2 regions of the Endozoicomonas gorgoniicola genome follow, and region 2 is predicted to be linked to the other one. Evidence: predicted binding sites of a transcription regulator. Region 2 holds the regulator's gene; the other holds the start of a gene.
What was found. The regulator PhoB, encoded in region 2, activates phosphate uptake and scavenging genes when phosphate is short. The targets are predictions, from matches to a motif close to TGTCATANNNNTGTCANA.

Region 1 (8,096 bases), 720 kb from region 2:
TGGAGCAACCCCTCGCAGGTAAAACAGGGCAAAGCCAAAAGGAGGGGTTAAAAAAGAGGTTTGCAAGTTAACAGCAATCATAATGCCAAGCCAGACCGGGTCTACACCCATAGCCAGCAGGACGGGCCCCACCATTGGCACGATAACAAAGGTGATCTCAATGAAATCAAGAATAAAGCCGAGCAGAAACATGACCACCATCACCAGCAGTACCGCTGTGAAAACACCGCCGGGCAGGCTTTTAAACAGAGACTGAATCAGCTCTTCACCACCAAACCCCCGGAACACCAGCGAGAACACCGACGCTCCGATAAGAATCAGGAACACCATGCAGGTGATTTTGGTGGTACAGGTCACCACTTCATGCAGAATCTCACGATGAATCTGCCGCCGTGCAGCTGCAAGGGCAATAGCGCCCAAAGCGCCGACGCCTGCAGCTTCTGTTGGTGTGGCAATGCCTGTGAGGATAGACCCGAGTACAACGATAATCAGCAGCACCGGAGGCAGCAGCGTCATCAACAATGGGGTCTGGCTGCCTTCATCAAACTGTTTAATCTCCTCATCGGTTAACGCAGGTGCTGACTCAGGTTTCAGCCATGCCACGGCCATGATATACACCGAGTAAGCAAGAACCAGCAACAGTCCCGGAATCAGTGCCCCCACAAACAGGTCGCCAACCGATACGGTTTTGGGAGAGAAAATTCCCATATTCAGCTGAGCCTGCTGATAGGCGGTGGACAACACGTCCCCTAACAAAACCAGTGCAATGGAAGGAGGAATAATTTGTCCAAGGCTGCCAGTCGCACAGATGGTGCCGGTAGCCAGCTGGGCAGAATAGCCTCTGCGCAGCATGGTCGGTAGCGATAACAGTCCCATAGTGACCACTGTGGCACCGACAATACCGGTACTGGCTGCTAACAACATACCCACCACTGTTACGGAAAGCCCCAGTCCCCCACGCAGCTGACCAAAGAGCCGGGCCATGCTTTCCAGCAGGTTTTCTGCAACTCTGGACTTTTCAAGCATGACGCCCATAAAAACAAACAGTGGAACCGCCAGTAACGTCTGGTTGCCAACAATGCCAAATAAACGACTGGGTAAGGCTGTCAGGAAAGAGTCGTCAAAGTGTCCTGTTAGTGTACCGATGGCTGCGAAAATCAGGGCGGTACCTGCCAGGGAAAAAGCGACCGGATAGCCAATCATCAGCACAGCGCAGACACAGGCGAACATAACCAGGGGGATAAACTCAGCTATTAATTCAGCCATGCTGCACCTCCTGTACGTCAGCCAGTAGCATTAATGAGCGGAGGAGTTCAGCAATACCCTGTAAAAACAGGGTGAAGGCCAGAAACAGGATCAGGCTTTTCAGCAGGAAAACAGCAGGCAAGCCTCCCGGGTCCGTGGAGGTTTCCATAATGCTCCAGGACTGCATTACGTATTCCCAGCTCATAAACCCAATAAACAGGCAAACAGGAATGAGCAGAAATAGCGTACCCATACTGTTCACCAGAGCCTGACCTTTTGGCGACAGGCGCCGGTAAAATACATCAACCCTGACGTGTTCCTGGTGTTTAAGGGTGTAACCGCTGGCCCCGAGAAAGATCAGCGCATGGAAGTACATGGCGGTTTCCTGCAGGGCAATAGAGCCAACATTAAGAAAGTAACGCAGCAAAACCACAAGACAGACGGACAGAACCAGTAAGAGATTAAACCAACTGATCAGTTGACCGGTTTTTTCCGTCAACTGATCGATCCCGGCTACAACTTTGTGCAGCACAATCCAGCCGGATTTCATGAGATTCCCCTGACTTATTATTGTTATGGTGGTTTTGGATTATACCCAGCCACAGCCTGAACCTGCAAAACGATGGACAGGCTCTACTTACAAAAAGTCTATACATCCCCATCACCCTCGCTGTAATCTTATCGCCACTGTTTTTTGAGTGCAGAGGGAGAGGGTTATTCCTTACCCTGCCCTATTTAATTTTTATACCCTGCCCTATTTACTTTTTATACCCTAATATATTTATATTTTTTACCCTACATTATTTTCATTTTTTACCCCACATTATTTGTATTTTTTACCCCTGTCACTATACTCAGAATTAACTATTTAAATGCCTGAATTTTGGAGTCTTAAGCTTTGGCATACATAAAAAGAGACATTGAAAACAAGATTTTAGATGCTCTCACCGACACTCCGGTTGTTGCTATTATTGGCCCAAGGCAATCAGGTAAAACAACTACAGCCAGACACATAGTCAAAAATGCAAGCTATATCACGCTAGATGATGAAGATAGCTTGATGCTGGCTAAGACTGATCCTCAAGGTCTTCTCAGGACACTAAAAAAGCCAGCGATCATAGATGAGATCCAACGTTGTCCGGAAATAATGGCCACAATAAAGCTGCTGGTTGATGAAGATCGGCAGCCAGGCTCATTCGTACTAACCGGATCTGCAGACCTGCTTGCAGTACCCCGGTTGTCAGATTCTATGGCTGGCAGGATTGAATTTCTAACGTTGCTGCCATTTTCACAGTCAGAGCTGGCAGGCGGAACCAGTTCATTTCTAAAAAGGCTGGAATCAAACGATTTTACTGAGATTGAAGGTACTACCAGTCAGGAAGAGTTATTTGACAAAATTACGATGGGTGGGTATCCGGAGATATCACAGCGCATAAAAAGACGGCGAAAAGCATGGTTTTCTGCCTACTCTACTGCATTGATTAATCGTGACATTACGCAAGTTTTTGAGCTGTCAAAAGCAGCAGAACTGACGCAAATGTTCACAGCTTTGGCCGCACTGACGTCCTCTGTGCTGAATATAAACGCTCTATCGCGGTCAGCCGGCCTTAGTGCCGCGACAGTTACCAAATACTTATCAGCCCTGGAAAGTATGTTTCTGGTGAAAAAAATACCGGTCTGGCATGCAAACGAGTTAAAGAGGCAAACCAAGGCTCCGAAAGTCCATTTTTTAGATACGGGATTATTATGCGCTACCCGTCAGCTTACTGCGGATGACTTTGTGAAAAACAGGAATTTGCTAGGAAATGTTTTTGAAACGTTTGTTGTCTCTGAGGTTTTTAAACAGATTACAAATTCAGAAAATGAGTACCAGATTTTTCACTATCGGGATCGGAAAAAAAATGAGGTTGATGTGATTCTATCCGGACCCAAATGCAGCACGGCAATAGAAATAAAATCGAGTATGAGCATCAGCAGCGCTAATTTTGGTACTCTGTATAAGCTAGTCGAAACAGGCGGAATTGAGCGTGGGATAGTTGTATACACTGGTAGTAAAGTCGTGAAACTAAGCGACAGAATTACTGCAGTGCCATTCGATGTGCTCTTCAGCTAGCGGTGGAGCATAAGGGAATCAAAGCATGAGTGGCCCTTTCCTCTCTCAACCCCAACGTAATTTAAACTCTGTCTCATAGCAGCGAACGATTATTCAAGGATTAACCGTTGGTTTTCCTGCTGTTCACATAATTGTCATATTCCCTCCCTATGATTTCAGCCATCAGACAATTTTATTACCATGAACATTTGTTCCTGCATGCGAAGCTGGCAAGTCCGTTCATGGCTGTTGGGTCTGTATCGTCTCAAACGCGGAATAGAACGCAACGAATAACAAGAACCCTCTCAGGAGAGACCAACCAATGAAACTGAAAGCGCTTATCACTGCTGTGGCTCTGGTAACAGGAGTTGCTGGAATGCAGACCGCAGTGGCCAGCCAGATTGACGCCGATATGCCGGTCTATAAAAAATCCAGTGGTGTATCCGGAAACCTGTCCAGTGTTGGTTCCGATACACTGGCCAACCTGATGACCCTTTGGGCTGAAGACTTCAAGCGCGAATACCCGAATGTCAACGTACAGATTCAGGCTGCCGGTTCTTCGACTGCGCCTCCTGCCCTGACGGAAGGCACTTCCAACATTGGCCCCATGAGCCGGAAGATGAAGGACAAAGAGCTGGAAGCTTTTGAAAAACGTTACGGTTACAAGCCTACGCCGGTTCCTGTAGCGATTGATGCCCTGGCCGTCTTTGTGAACAAGGATAACCCCATCAAGGGGCTGACTATGGCGCAGGTGGACGCCATCTTCTCCACAACCCGCCGGTGTGGTGGCGACCAGAACATTACTACCTGGGGGCAGGCTGGTCTGGGAGGCCCCTGGGAAAATCGTTCTATCCAGCTTTATGGGCGTAACTCTGTATCCGGAACCTACGGGTACTTCAAGAAAGTGGCACTGTGCAAAGGCGACTTCCGCAACAATGTCAACGAACAGCCCGGCTCGGCGTCTGTCGTGCAGTCGGTTTCTGCCTCCATCAACGGGCTGGGTTACTCTGGTATCGGTTACAAGACGTCCAGCGTCCGTACCGTTCCTCTGGCGAAGAAAGCGGGTGGTGATTTTGTTGATGCAACGCCAGCGAATGCAGTGAACAACAGCTACCCACTGGCTCGCTTCCTTTATGTTTATGTGAACAAGCAGCCAAACAAGGCGCTTCCTCCGCTGGAGCGTGAATTTTTGAAGATGGTTCTGTCACGTCAGGGGCAGGAAGTCGTGGTTAAGGATGGTTATATTCCACTGCCAACCACTGTCGTTGAAAAATACCTGAGTGCGCTGGAACTCTGATCACTCCAGTCTGCTGAAATAAAAAATCCCCGCATACCTGAGGCAGTGCGGGGATTTTTTATTCAGTGTTTTTACAAAACCATTGCCGCAATCCAGCCAAAGATAATCATTGGCAGGTTGTAGTGCAGGAAGGTCGGAAGAACGGAGTCGCGAATGTGGTCGTGCTGTCCATCAGCATTCAGGCCTGCTGTTGGACCAATGGTGGAGTCAGACGCTGGAGAACCCGCATCACCCAGACCACCCGCAGTACCTACCAGTGCAGCAGTTGCCAGTGGCGAAAAGCCCAGCGCCATAGCCAGAGGGACGTACAGGGTGGCGATGATTGGCACTGTGGAGAACGAGGAGCCGATCCCCATGGTGATCATCAGGCCAACCAGGAGCATCATCAGTGCCGCCATGGGCTGACTGCCACCAACCAGATCCTGAACCATATTCACCAGAACCGGAATGTCGCCAGTGGTGCGCAGCACTTCGGCAAAACCGGCTGCAGTGATCATGATAAAACCACAGGCTGCCATCATACGCAGACCCTGGGCAAACACGTCATCCGCTTCGCGCCAGCACACGACCCGACCCAGAATCATAATGATGAAACCGGTAGCGGCACCCAGAGCCATGGAGCCTGTACTGAGTTGAATACCCAGTGCTGAAGCAACGGCCAGTACGACAGAAACGACACTTGCTGTGTTCAGGGTCACTTCTTCGTTCTGGGCCAGCTGGCTTTTTTCAACGTGGTAGGAGCGAGGTTTGCGATAGGTGACAAATAGCGCAAACAGCAGGCCCAGGAACATACCACTCACTGGTATCATCATGGCAGAAGGCATCAGGCTCAGGTCGATATCCAGACCGTTTTTCTGCAGATTGCCACCCAGAATCTGCATCAGGTAGATATTACCGAAGCCAACAGGTACGAGCATGTAAGTGGCTGTCAAACCAAACGTCAGGAGGCAGGCAATCTGACGACGGTCGATGTTCATGGCACTAAAGGCAGACAGCAACGGTGGAATCAGTACTGGAATAAAGGCAATGTGGACAGGCACAAGGTTCTGAGAGGAAAATGCCATCAGAAGAACCATGACAAACACGCCATACTTCAGTGAATTTCTGCCATTTGTCCTGGCATTACTTTTCACTTTTTTGATAATCTTGCCTGCCATCCACTCAGGCACGCCAGAGCGTGAAATGGCAACGGCAAAAGCACCCAGCATGGCGTAGCTCAGGGCAATGCCTGCACCGCCGCCAAGACCTTCAGAAAAAGCGGCTATGGTTTCGTGGATATCCAGTCCACCGGACAGACCACCCGTGAGGGCTCCCAGAAACAGTGCCAATACAACGTTTACGCGCATTAAACTCAGCGCAAGCATCACTGTAACGGCCAGAATTACTGCGTTCATTGAATTTCCTGATTGTTATTTCCAGCTAACTGAATGTTTGTTTATATTATTTATTGCAGTCAGCTTTTACTTAACCACTATCCAATATGGACTAATTTTGTGGCGTTGAATGTTTTAGCCGTATCAAAACAGAAAAGATCAGACTAAAGAATGTTATAACGAAAGGGTTCCCGGAGGGAATCAATGGTGAGAGTGATGATGTCGGTGGGAGTGCAGGGAGGTAAGATATTCCTGATAATATTGCCCACTTTGTGAGCTTAATTGTTGTATTAGCATGGCTTTTATTAACATGAAAGGACTCGATTAATGTACTGCGCCCTTAGCGCGAGTTACTTAAAATACTGATTTTTCCAATTCGGTGCAAACGTAATATTTGCACCGATTAAAGTTTGGGCGAATTCAGAATGTTTTGACAACTGGCAACACGATAGTTCACTTTTTTTCCTGTTGTAACATTTTTGTCACATGTTCGTTTTATCTTACGCTCATTAATTCGTGCGACCAGAGCCATGTACCAAAAAACGATAGAAAGCAGCCCTGGTGTCGATTTCAACACCCCGGCCCTGAGAAGAAAGCGCTCTTTGCGCTTTTTAAAAGACAATATCGCCCGGTGGGCTGTTGCTGTAGGTGGGCTTGGGGTTATTGCCGCCATAACCCTTATATTTTTCTACCTTGTGTACGAAGTAGCGCCACTATTCAGGGGAGCGTCGGTTATCCCGCAAAGCACATGGACCCAGAGTATTGATCAGGACAACCCTCCGCTCTATCTGAGCATGGAAGAACAGGGTGAGATAGCCCTGAGCATCAACCGTACTGGTGAGCTTGATTTTCGCTCAGCCCGAACTGGCGACAATAATTCGCGCTTTTATCTGCCTCTGCCTGCCGGTACAGAAGTAACAACCCTGGCCAGTGACCCTGCGAATTCCAGCCTGATGGCGGCTGGATTAAGCAATGGTCAGGCAATAGTTTTCAAGATTGGGCATAAAATCAGCTGGCCTGATGACCAGCGGGTTATTACGCCTGTTGTTGAGTACCCATACGGCAAACAGCTTCTGACGCTATCAGACAATAGCCTCAGTGACATTACCCTGGCTGATAACGACAGGCAGTTGTTTATCGCTGCGGTCAGCAGTGACAGGATGGTTTCAACAGCGTTCAGCAAGGAAGAAAACTTTCTGACAGAAGAAGTGACTCTGGAACAACAGGCCGTCACGCTGCCAGCCATTCCCGGCACCCCTGAGCAGTTAAAAATCGATCCAGACCAGCGCTGGCTGTTTGTAAGAATGGCTGGCGATGAAATGGCAATTATCAACGTTGCGAACCTGAGTCAGCTGTATCTGCATTCGATTACTGACCTGACAGTTGGGGATGCCAGTATCACTGAAATTGAGTTTCTTCTGGGCGGGGTTTCGCTCCTTGCAGGCGATGATAGTGGTTTAATCAGTCAGTGGTTTATGGTTCGTGATGACCAGAATGAATGGTCTTTGCAGCGGGTTCGTGACTTCAAACTGCTGGACAGCCCGATTACCTCGATAAAACCTGAACATCGTCGTAAAGGCTTTCTGGCGGCTGATGAAGAAGGCAATGTTGGTGTATTTTATACGACTTCCGGCCGGTCTCTTATAAAACAACAGTTGTCCGATGGTTCCATTAACCAAATGGCCATTTCGCCAAGAAGCAACTACCTGCTGGTGGATGGGCAGGAAGGCGTTGAATTCTTCAGGGTTGAGAATGAACACCCTGAAGTATCGTTTTCTGCTTTATGGCAAAAGGTCTGGTATGAAGGCTATGAACAACCTGAATACATCTGGCAATCCTCAGCTTCAAACAACGACTTTGAGCCGAAGCTCAGTCTGACCCCCCTCTCTTTCGGTACCCTGAAAGCAGCCTTTTATGCCATGTTGCTGGCCACACCTCTGGCGATTGCGGGTGCCATTTATACCGCTTACTTTATGGCTCCGGGTATGCGCCGAAAGGTGAAGCCTATGATCGAACTGATGGAGGCGTTGCCTACCGTTATCCTTGGTTTTCTGGCGGGTTTGTGGCTGGCACCACTGATTGAGAATAA
Region 2 (8,096 bases):
AATCGTATCCGGGTACCACGTCCCAGCAATAAAGCGGTGATGTTCTGTGTTATGGACGTGTCGGGTTCCATGACACAGGAAATCAAGGATATGGCTAAACGCTTTTTTATCCTGCTGTACCTGTTCCTGCAACGCAATTACAAACAAATTGAAGTGGTCTTTATTCGTCACCATACCGCAGCAAAAGAGGTCGACGAAGATGACTTTTTCTATTCAAGGGAAACCGGTGGCACCATTGTATCCAGCGCCCTGGAAATGAACCGGGATATTATCGACAAGCGTTACAGTCCGTCTGACTGGAACATCTATATTGCCCAGGCTTCCGATGGTGATAACTGGGAAGGCGACTCCAGCGTCTGCTCAAAAATTCTTACCGAATCCATTATGCAAAAGGTGCAGTATTTCTCTTACGTGGAGATTACGGATCGCGCGCATCAGAACCTGTGGCGGGAATACGAATCAGTGGCGGAGCAGTTCCCGGATCATTTTGCCATGCAGCAGATTAAAACGCCTGAAGATATTTTCCCGGTCTTCCGGAGACTGTTTGAGAAGAAGGAAAACGCATGAGCGATGATACAGCCCTGAGCAATGATAAAGCCGTTAAGGATGAAAAGGAGAAACAGTTCATCTCCACTGGTCCTGACTGGACTTTTGAACTGATTGAGGAATACGACCGGGAACTGGCACGTATCGCCGATAAGTTCCGGCTGGACACTTATCCTAACCAGATTGAAATCATCAGCTCTGAACAGATGATGGATGCCTATTCATCCACGGGCATGCCATTGATGTACAACCACTGGAGCTTTGGCAAACAGTTCCTGCATACCCAGCAAAATTATCAGCGCGGGCGTATGGGGCTGGCTTATGAGATTGTGATCAATTCCAATCCTTGTATCGCCTACCTGATGGAAGAAAACACTGTGACCATGCAGGCGCTGGTGCTGGCTCATGCCTGTTACGGACACAACTCCTTCTTCAAGGGTAACTACCTGTTTCAGACCTGGACCGATGCTGAATCCATCATCGATTACCTGATGTTCGCCAAGTCTTACATTGCGCAGTGTGAAGAGAAGTATGGAGTGGAAAAGGTCGAAGAAATTCTTGATGCCTGTCATGCCCTGATGAATCAGGGGGTCAATCGTTATAAGCGACCCCGCCCGCTGTCTGCAGAACAGGAAAAAGCCCGTCAGGAAGAACGTGCTGAATACATTCAGCGAACCCTGAACGACATCTGGAGTACGATTCCCAAGGCAGAAGAGAAAGAGGAAAAGAAAAAAGTCCGCTTTCCCAAAGATCCGGAAGAAAATGTACTGTATTTTCTGGAAAAACACGCACCACTGCTGGAAACCTGGCAGCGTGAACTGGTGCGTATTGTCCGGAAAATTGCCCAGTATTATTACCCACAACGGCAGACTCAGGTGATGAACGAAGGCTGGGCCACCTTCTGGCATTACAATCTGATGAATGAACTGCACAACGAAGGCAAAGTGACGGACGGCTTTATTATGGAGTTTCTGCACTCGCACTCTAATGTTATTTACCAGCCTTCGTTTGACAGCCCGCATTACAGTGGTATCAACCCTTATACTCTTGGCTTCAGCATGTTTCAGGATATTCGCCGAATCTGCGAAGACCCGACGGATGAAGACAGAGAGTGGTTTCCGGATATTGCTGGTAGCGACTGGCTCGAAACCGTGCATTTCGCCATGAAAAACTTCAAGGATGAAAGCTTTATCCTGCAATTCCTTTCCCCAAAAGTCATGCGGGATTTAAAGCTGTTTTCAGTGCTGGACGATGACAGTAAGTCCTATCTTGAGGTGGATGCCATTCATAACGGATCGGGCTATAAAGAGGTCAGGGAAGCGCTGGCAGCCCAGTACAATCTGGGCAATCGGGAACCTAATATTCAGGTGTACAGCGTCGACACCCGGGGCGACAGGACATTAACACTGAAGCACTATGAACATCAGGGGCGGCCGCTGGATAAAACCACACCTGAGTTGTTAAAGCACATTCACCGGTTGTGGCAATTTGATGTCACCATGGAAACCTGTCAGGGTGATAAAGTGATTCAGTCTTATCACTGTCCGGAAAAAAGCGCATCGTCAAAAGATAAGTAAATCAAAGTATTGAATCTTTATTGCTGACAAAGCAGAGTCGTCGACTTCACAGGCGCTCTGCTGGATTATAAAGGTTAATGAAATCTTACATCGATTGATTCCCGTCAATTTTTGAATACCATTTACAGGAAAAGAACAATTTGCAGACAATCTCAATTCAGGGAATAAATAAAATATTGATAACCCCCGTTTTAAGTCAGCAAGGTTATATTGTATTCATTTAATTAGATGTTTTTATATTTTTATTTCGTAAATTAGACTTGAATACTTCCATCAATTAAAACCTTGCTGTATAAATAAGGACACTTAGATTAATACCCAAGTCCGTACAAACATAATTCGGATATTAAGTCAGATGAGGGAGTCATTTTAAATGAACGTTTTTGAAGAAATTCAACATCGCCTGAGCAGCAAAACCCGTATTCGTTCCCTGTTCAAAGATGTTCATGCTGAAGATCTTGAGCGCATCATTTCTCGCATGAACGACGTTCTTGCTGAAAAGCTGGAAGCTCGCGATAAAGAAGACGAAAAGCGCCAGGCCAAAATGGAAAGCATCGAAGCGATCAAACAAATTATGAATGATCGTGGCGTATCTCTGGATGATCTGGGTGCTCTGGAAGTGGAACTACCTAAAAAGCGTCGTAATATTCAGAAGTACACTTTTGAATATCAGACTGAAGCAGGCGATACCATTCAGTGGCAAGGCGCAACCACTGGCCGTCTGCCTCGAGACTTCCAGGCTTACCTGGATCGCACTGGCAAAAAACGTCTGGATTGCGTTGCTGAATAATTCTTTCAGCCGCTACTGACAGCAAAAAGGGAGCCTCTGCTCCCTTTTTTATGTTGATACTATTGACCGTTTTGGTCACTCATTCATCGGCTAAAATCATCAGCCGTTTCTTGGGGAAATGACAGACAAACTTGCTGCCCTTGCCCGGATGACTGCTGATACTGATCCGCCCGCCGTGACGCAGCATAATGTGTTTTACAATGGCCAGCCCCAGGCCGGTTCCGCCGGTTGCATGACTACGACTCTTATCGACCCGGTAAAAACGCTCGGTTAATCGGGGAATATGGATAGGATCAATACCAATACCGTTATCTTCCACCATTAAATGGCCACGATCTTCATCCTGCCACCAGCGTACATGAATCTTGCCACCTGCCGGGGTATAGCGAACCGCATTGAACACCAGGTTCGAGAACGCACTGCGCAGCTCGTGGGCGCACCCCCCCAGCTCGGCATCTTCCGGGCATTCCAGATAAATCTTATGCTGACTTTCCCCACTTAATGCCTTGCCATCTTCAACAATGGCGTGCAGCATCGGTCGCAGGCTGACAGCGCTGTTCTCATCAATTTCAGCGGCTTCCAGTTTGGACAGCGTTAACAGATCCTGCACCAACCCCTGCATACGCAGTGACTGTTCCTGCATACGGTTCATGGCCTTGCTCCATATTGGTGGAAGATCATGATCGTGTACACCGTCAATCAACGTTTCCAGATAGCCTGAGATCACCGTTAGTGGCGTTCTGAGTTCATGGGAAACGTTTGCCACAAAGTCCTTACGCATGATTTCCAGCTGCATAAGGCGAGTGACATCGCGGACAATGATCATGCGGTTGCCACGACCATACACAGTAACATTGACTTCAATCTGGTACTCATCATTGAGTGGTGAGGGAATCAACAGTGGTTTTTGATAACGCCCCTGCTCAAAATAATCCACAAAACGTGGATCACGCAGCAAATTCGTGATGGGTTGTCCCTTGTCGTCGGGCGTCTTGAAGCCTAACAACTCTTCCGCAGCAAGGTTCCACCATTCAAGGTTGTTATGGCGGTCCACCATAATGACTGCATCTTTTAATGCGGTAGTGGAAGACTGGATTCGGTCTATAACCGTAGAAAGGCGACGGCGGGCGCGTCCATGGTGTTTCTGAAGGCGATAGATTCCGTCGAATATCTCACCCCATAAGCCTTTGCTTTCAGGCGGTTCTTCGTTGCGGTCTTTGGCTGCATGGAGCCAGTCCAGCAACCGGAACAGTTCTTTAACACTCCAGAGGCAATAAGTCATCAGTACGATGGAGAGCCCAAGAAAGGCATTGCCCAGAAGCCAGCCAAGGCAGAAGCCGACACCGGAAAGTAACAGCATTCGGCTCAGGACGTAAGATTTGGTAATACTGGTCATTCCGGCTCTATTTTCGAATTTTAATAAACTGTCTTAAACCTTTACCGAGAATCGGTAACCCGTACCGCGAACCGTCTGAACAAAGCCTTCATAGTCTGACCCCAGCGCCTTGCGCAGCCGACGAATATGTACGTCGACGGTTCGTTCTTCCACGTACACATTGCCTCCCCAGACCTGGTCCAGCAACTGCCCGCGCGTGTAAGCCCGTTCCTGGTGCGTCAGAAAGAACTGCAATAAACGGTATTCCGTGGGACCCATTTCTGCCGGGTTGCCGTTGATGCTGACGCGATGGCTTACAGGGTCAAGCTCAAGGCCTTTAATAATAATCGGGCTCTGGGCGTCCTGCCCACCGGCACGGCGCAGTACCGCTTTCAGGCGTGCTGCCAGCTCCCGTGGCGAGAAGGGTTTGACGATGTAATCGTCTGCACCCGTTTCCAGCCCCTGAATCTTATGGTCTTCCTCGCCTTTTGCGGTCAGCATGACAATGGGTATCTCAGAAGTCAGCTCATTGCGTTTTAAACGACGCGCAAATTCAATGCCGGAGATATCGGGCAACATCCAGTCCAGCAAAATAAGGTCTGGCTTGTGATCGATAACCTGAGCGTGTGCCTGTTTGGCGTCAGCCGCCTCCAGACAGTTATAACCCGCCATTTCCAGAGCGACTGAGACCATCTCCCTGATGGGTTCTTCGTCGTCGACGATGAGAATTGTTCTTCCTGACATGCCTGTTCACCTTTCCTGTCTCATCTGTTACAGAACCTGGCAGCCTGTTTTGCCAGATAAAATCCCATTTGCGCCATTACACAGTTCAAATGTTACAAACAGATGACACCTCTATCTTATGGAAACTAAAAAAGGCTTAAACATAACCAAAAGCAATGCCCAAGAAAATGACGGCTCCTACCCAATGGTTACTAAGAAACGCTTTAAAGCAGTCCATTCTTTCCCGATTTCGCGTCCGTAGCTGCTGATGAACAAACATCCCTGCTGCAACTACCAGAGAACAATAAAAACTCAGGCCAAGACCTGCCTGAATACCGACCATTACTAATGTACCAAGAGCCAGGCATTGAAGGATGCCGATAATGATGTTGTCCAGATCACCAAACAAAATAGCGGTCGACTTAATACCAATTTTCACATCATCATCACGATCCACCATGGCGTACTGAGTATCGTAACCTACTGTCCAGAACACGTTGCCAAGAAACAATAACCAACCAATCTGGCTTATCGTTCCACTTTCCGCTGCGTAGGCCATGGGGATAGCCCAGCCAAAAGCGGCTCCCAGAACCACCTGGGGCAAATGAGTAAAACGTTTGGCAAATGGATAAACAGCCGCAAGTGCAAGCCCACCCAGAGAGAGCATGATCGTCAAAAGGTTCGTAAGAAGAACCAAAACAAAAGACAGGGCGACCAGGAGCGAGAAAAAGAGCAGAGCCTCTTTTTCATTGATTTTTCCCGTTACCAGAGGGCGGTTGCAGGTTCTTTTTACACTGCCGTCATAGTGGCGGTCAGCATAATCGTTGATGACACAGCCGGCACTGCGCATCAGAACCACTCCGGCAATAAAAATTAACAGGTTTTTCAGGCTTGGCAGACCTTCTGCTGCCATCCACAATGCCCAAAGGGTGGGCCATAACAAGAGGTAGATGCCAATAGGGCGATCCAGCCGACACAGCTGGACAAAATCCTTTATGCGGGGGTAGCGGGCAGAAAAAGATTGAAGGTTGGAAAAGTCCCCCGCCAGTTTTTTAAGGTACGTCATGATGATTGTCATTTTTGCAACTGGCTTGGGTTTCAGTCTAACAGGTTAGACTTTCTATAAGTACTCTTACATAAGCTCTGGATTATATTCCGGTAAAAAAACTTCACAAACCGAAATGGCTTTACCATTCAGGTAAAACTGTGAGCGCCTTCCCCAGGCACTTTCTTCATAGTAGGGTCGATCTAAATGCAGGTTAAACTGGCAGGCAGGCAGTTCATCGATCTCAATCTGCCCCCGTTTAAGTGATGGCTGATTAAACAGAAACTCTCCCAGCGGGCGTTCTCCCAGCTCCAGTAATTCCCGGTTTACCCCGGTCAGGCTGCTGGCAGGCAGTACACTTCTGGCAAACACAGCGGGGCGATCATCGACAATGAGTAACACTTCCCGAATGCTTGCCATTTCATGATGGCACCCAAGAAATTCCAGCTCTGAACGGGAAGGAATGCCCCATTCATGCCTCAGCACTTTGACCCGGAACTGTCTGGTACACATAGACTTCAGACGCTGAGTCAGAGATCCGGAATCAAGCAGCCAACTTCTGTAGGGTTCCGGAATATTCCTCATACACTCATCGGTCAGCACGGGTTTGGGCTGCCAGGTCTGGTGAGCAAAATCTATAAACGGCATTGGTTGTATTCAACTGATCTGCTGACTATCCAGAACACAATAGCACTTTGAGACAGGGTTCTGTAGGAGGATTCTTTAGCAGAGCAAGGTGTGCAGGACGCACACCTTTTGCAGGAGGGAAACTGAAGTATTCAGATACCAAAAAATACAAACTTCAGTGCAAACAGCGCAGCCAGAACCCAGACACTAATGCTCACATCAGAAGTCCGGCCAGCCAGCATCTTGATGACCGGGTAAGCAATAAAACCAAGGGCAATGCCGTTAGCGATAGAGAAGCTCAGGGGCATCATAATAGTGGTGATCAATACCGGCCCGGCTTCGGTCAGGTCATCCCAGTCAATGCGGGTCAGATTGCCTACCATCAGAACCGCGACATAAACCAGTGCGCCCGCTGTTGCATAGGCAGGCACCATTCCAGCCAGAGGCGACAGGAACATACACAGCAGGAACAATACACCCACAGTGACAGCCGTCAAACCAGTACGGCCACCAACTGCAACGCCGGAGGCGCTTTCAACGTAAGTGGTAACTGTTGGCGTACCCATAATGGCACCCATCCAGGACGCTGCCCCATCGGTCATGAGTGCGCGATTCATGTTGGTCATCTTGCCATTTTCGTCGGCCAGACCTGCCTTGTCTCCCACAGCAATCAAAGTGCCGGTGGTGTCGAACAGGTTTACAAACATGAAGGCAACAATGACACCAATCATCTGAGGCGACAGAGCACCCATAATATCCAGCTTGCCAACAATGGGGGCAACGCTGGGTGGTGTAGCCACAATGCCGGTAAAGGACACGTCACCAGCGATCAGGGCAATCAGGGAGACAATACCAATAGCAATCAATACCGATGCTTTAATTCCACGGAAAGACAGACCCAGAATCAGGAACAGGCTCAGGCTCGCCATCAGCGGGCCAAACTGAGTGATATCCCCCAGGGTAACAATGGTTCCGGGGCTGGCCACCACGACTCCGGCACTTTTAAGGCCAATCAGCGCCAGAAACAGGCCGATACCACTGGTGATACCCACCCGAAGTCCGGCAGGAATGCTGTCGATGATCCATTCACGGACTTTAAACAGGCTTAACAGCATAAAGCCAATACCGCCCCAGAACACAGCACCCATGGCCTGTTCCCAGCTGTATCCCATGCCCTGAACAACGGCATAGGCAAAGAAAGCATTCAGTCCCATGCCCGGAGCCAGGCCAACCGGCCAGTTTGCGTAGACACCAATAAAGATGCTGCTGAGACCTGCGACCAGGCAGGTTGCGGCAAACAGTGCACCGGAATCCATACCGGCATCTGACAAAATAGCCGGAATAACAAAGATCACATAACACATGGTGATGAAGGTGGTTGCACCGGCCATCAGCTCCGTTTTAACGGTGGTA

Region 1: a site for PhoB is predicted at 3,480-3,497, ahead of NX722_RS20290 (PstS family phosphate ABC transporter substrate-binding protein). Genes of this name have one in related genera too.

What each region holds. Positions count from the first base shown of each region.
Region 1 is NZ_JAPFCC010000001.1:4,488,724-4,496,819, forward strand. It holds gene NX722_RS20275 (TRAP transporter large permease) at 1-1,266, opposite strand, end outside; gene NX722_RS20280 (TRAP transporter small permease subunit) at 1,259-1,795, opposite strand; gene NX722_RS20285 (ATP-binding protein) at 2,144-3,358, shown strand; gene NX722_RS20290 (PstS family phosphate ABC transporter substrate-binding protein) at 3,714-4,634, shown strand; gene NX722_RS20295 (Na+/H+ antiporter family protein) at 4,706-6,028, opposite strand; gene NX722_RS20300 (ABC transporter permease subunit) at 6,538-8,096, shown strand, end outside.
Region 2 is NZ_JAPFCC010000001.1:5,210,353-5,218,448, forward strand. It holds gene NX722_RS23335 (YeaH/YhbH family protein) at 1-567, shown strand, start outside; gene NX722_RS23340 (SpoVR family protein) at 564-2,123, shown strand; gene NX722_RS23345 (H-NS family histone-like protein) at 2,497-2,913, shown strand; gene phoR (phosphate regulon sensor histidine kinase PhoR) at 2,993-4,309, opposite strand; gene phoB (phosphate regulon transcriptional regulator PhoB) at 4,343-5,032, opposite strand; gene ubiA (4-hydroxybenzoate octaprenyltransferase) at 5,169-6,077, opposite strand; gene NX722_RS23365 (chorismate--pyruvate lyase family protein) at 6,144-6,704, opposite strand; gene NX722_RS23370 (NCS2 family permease) at 6,836-8,074, opposite strand.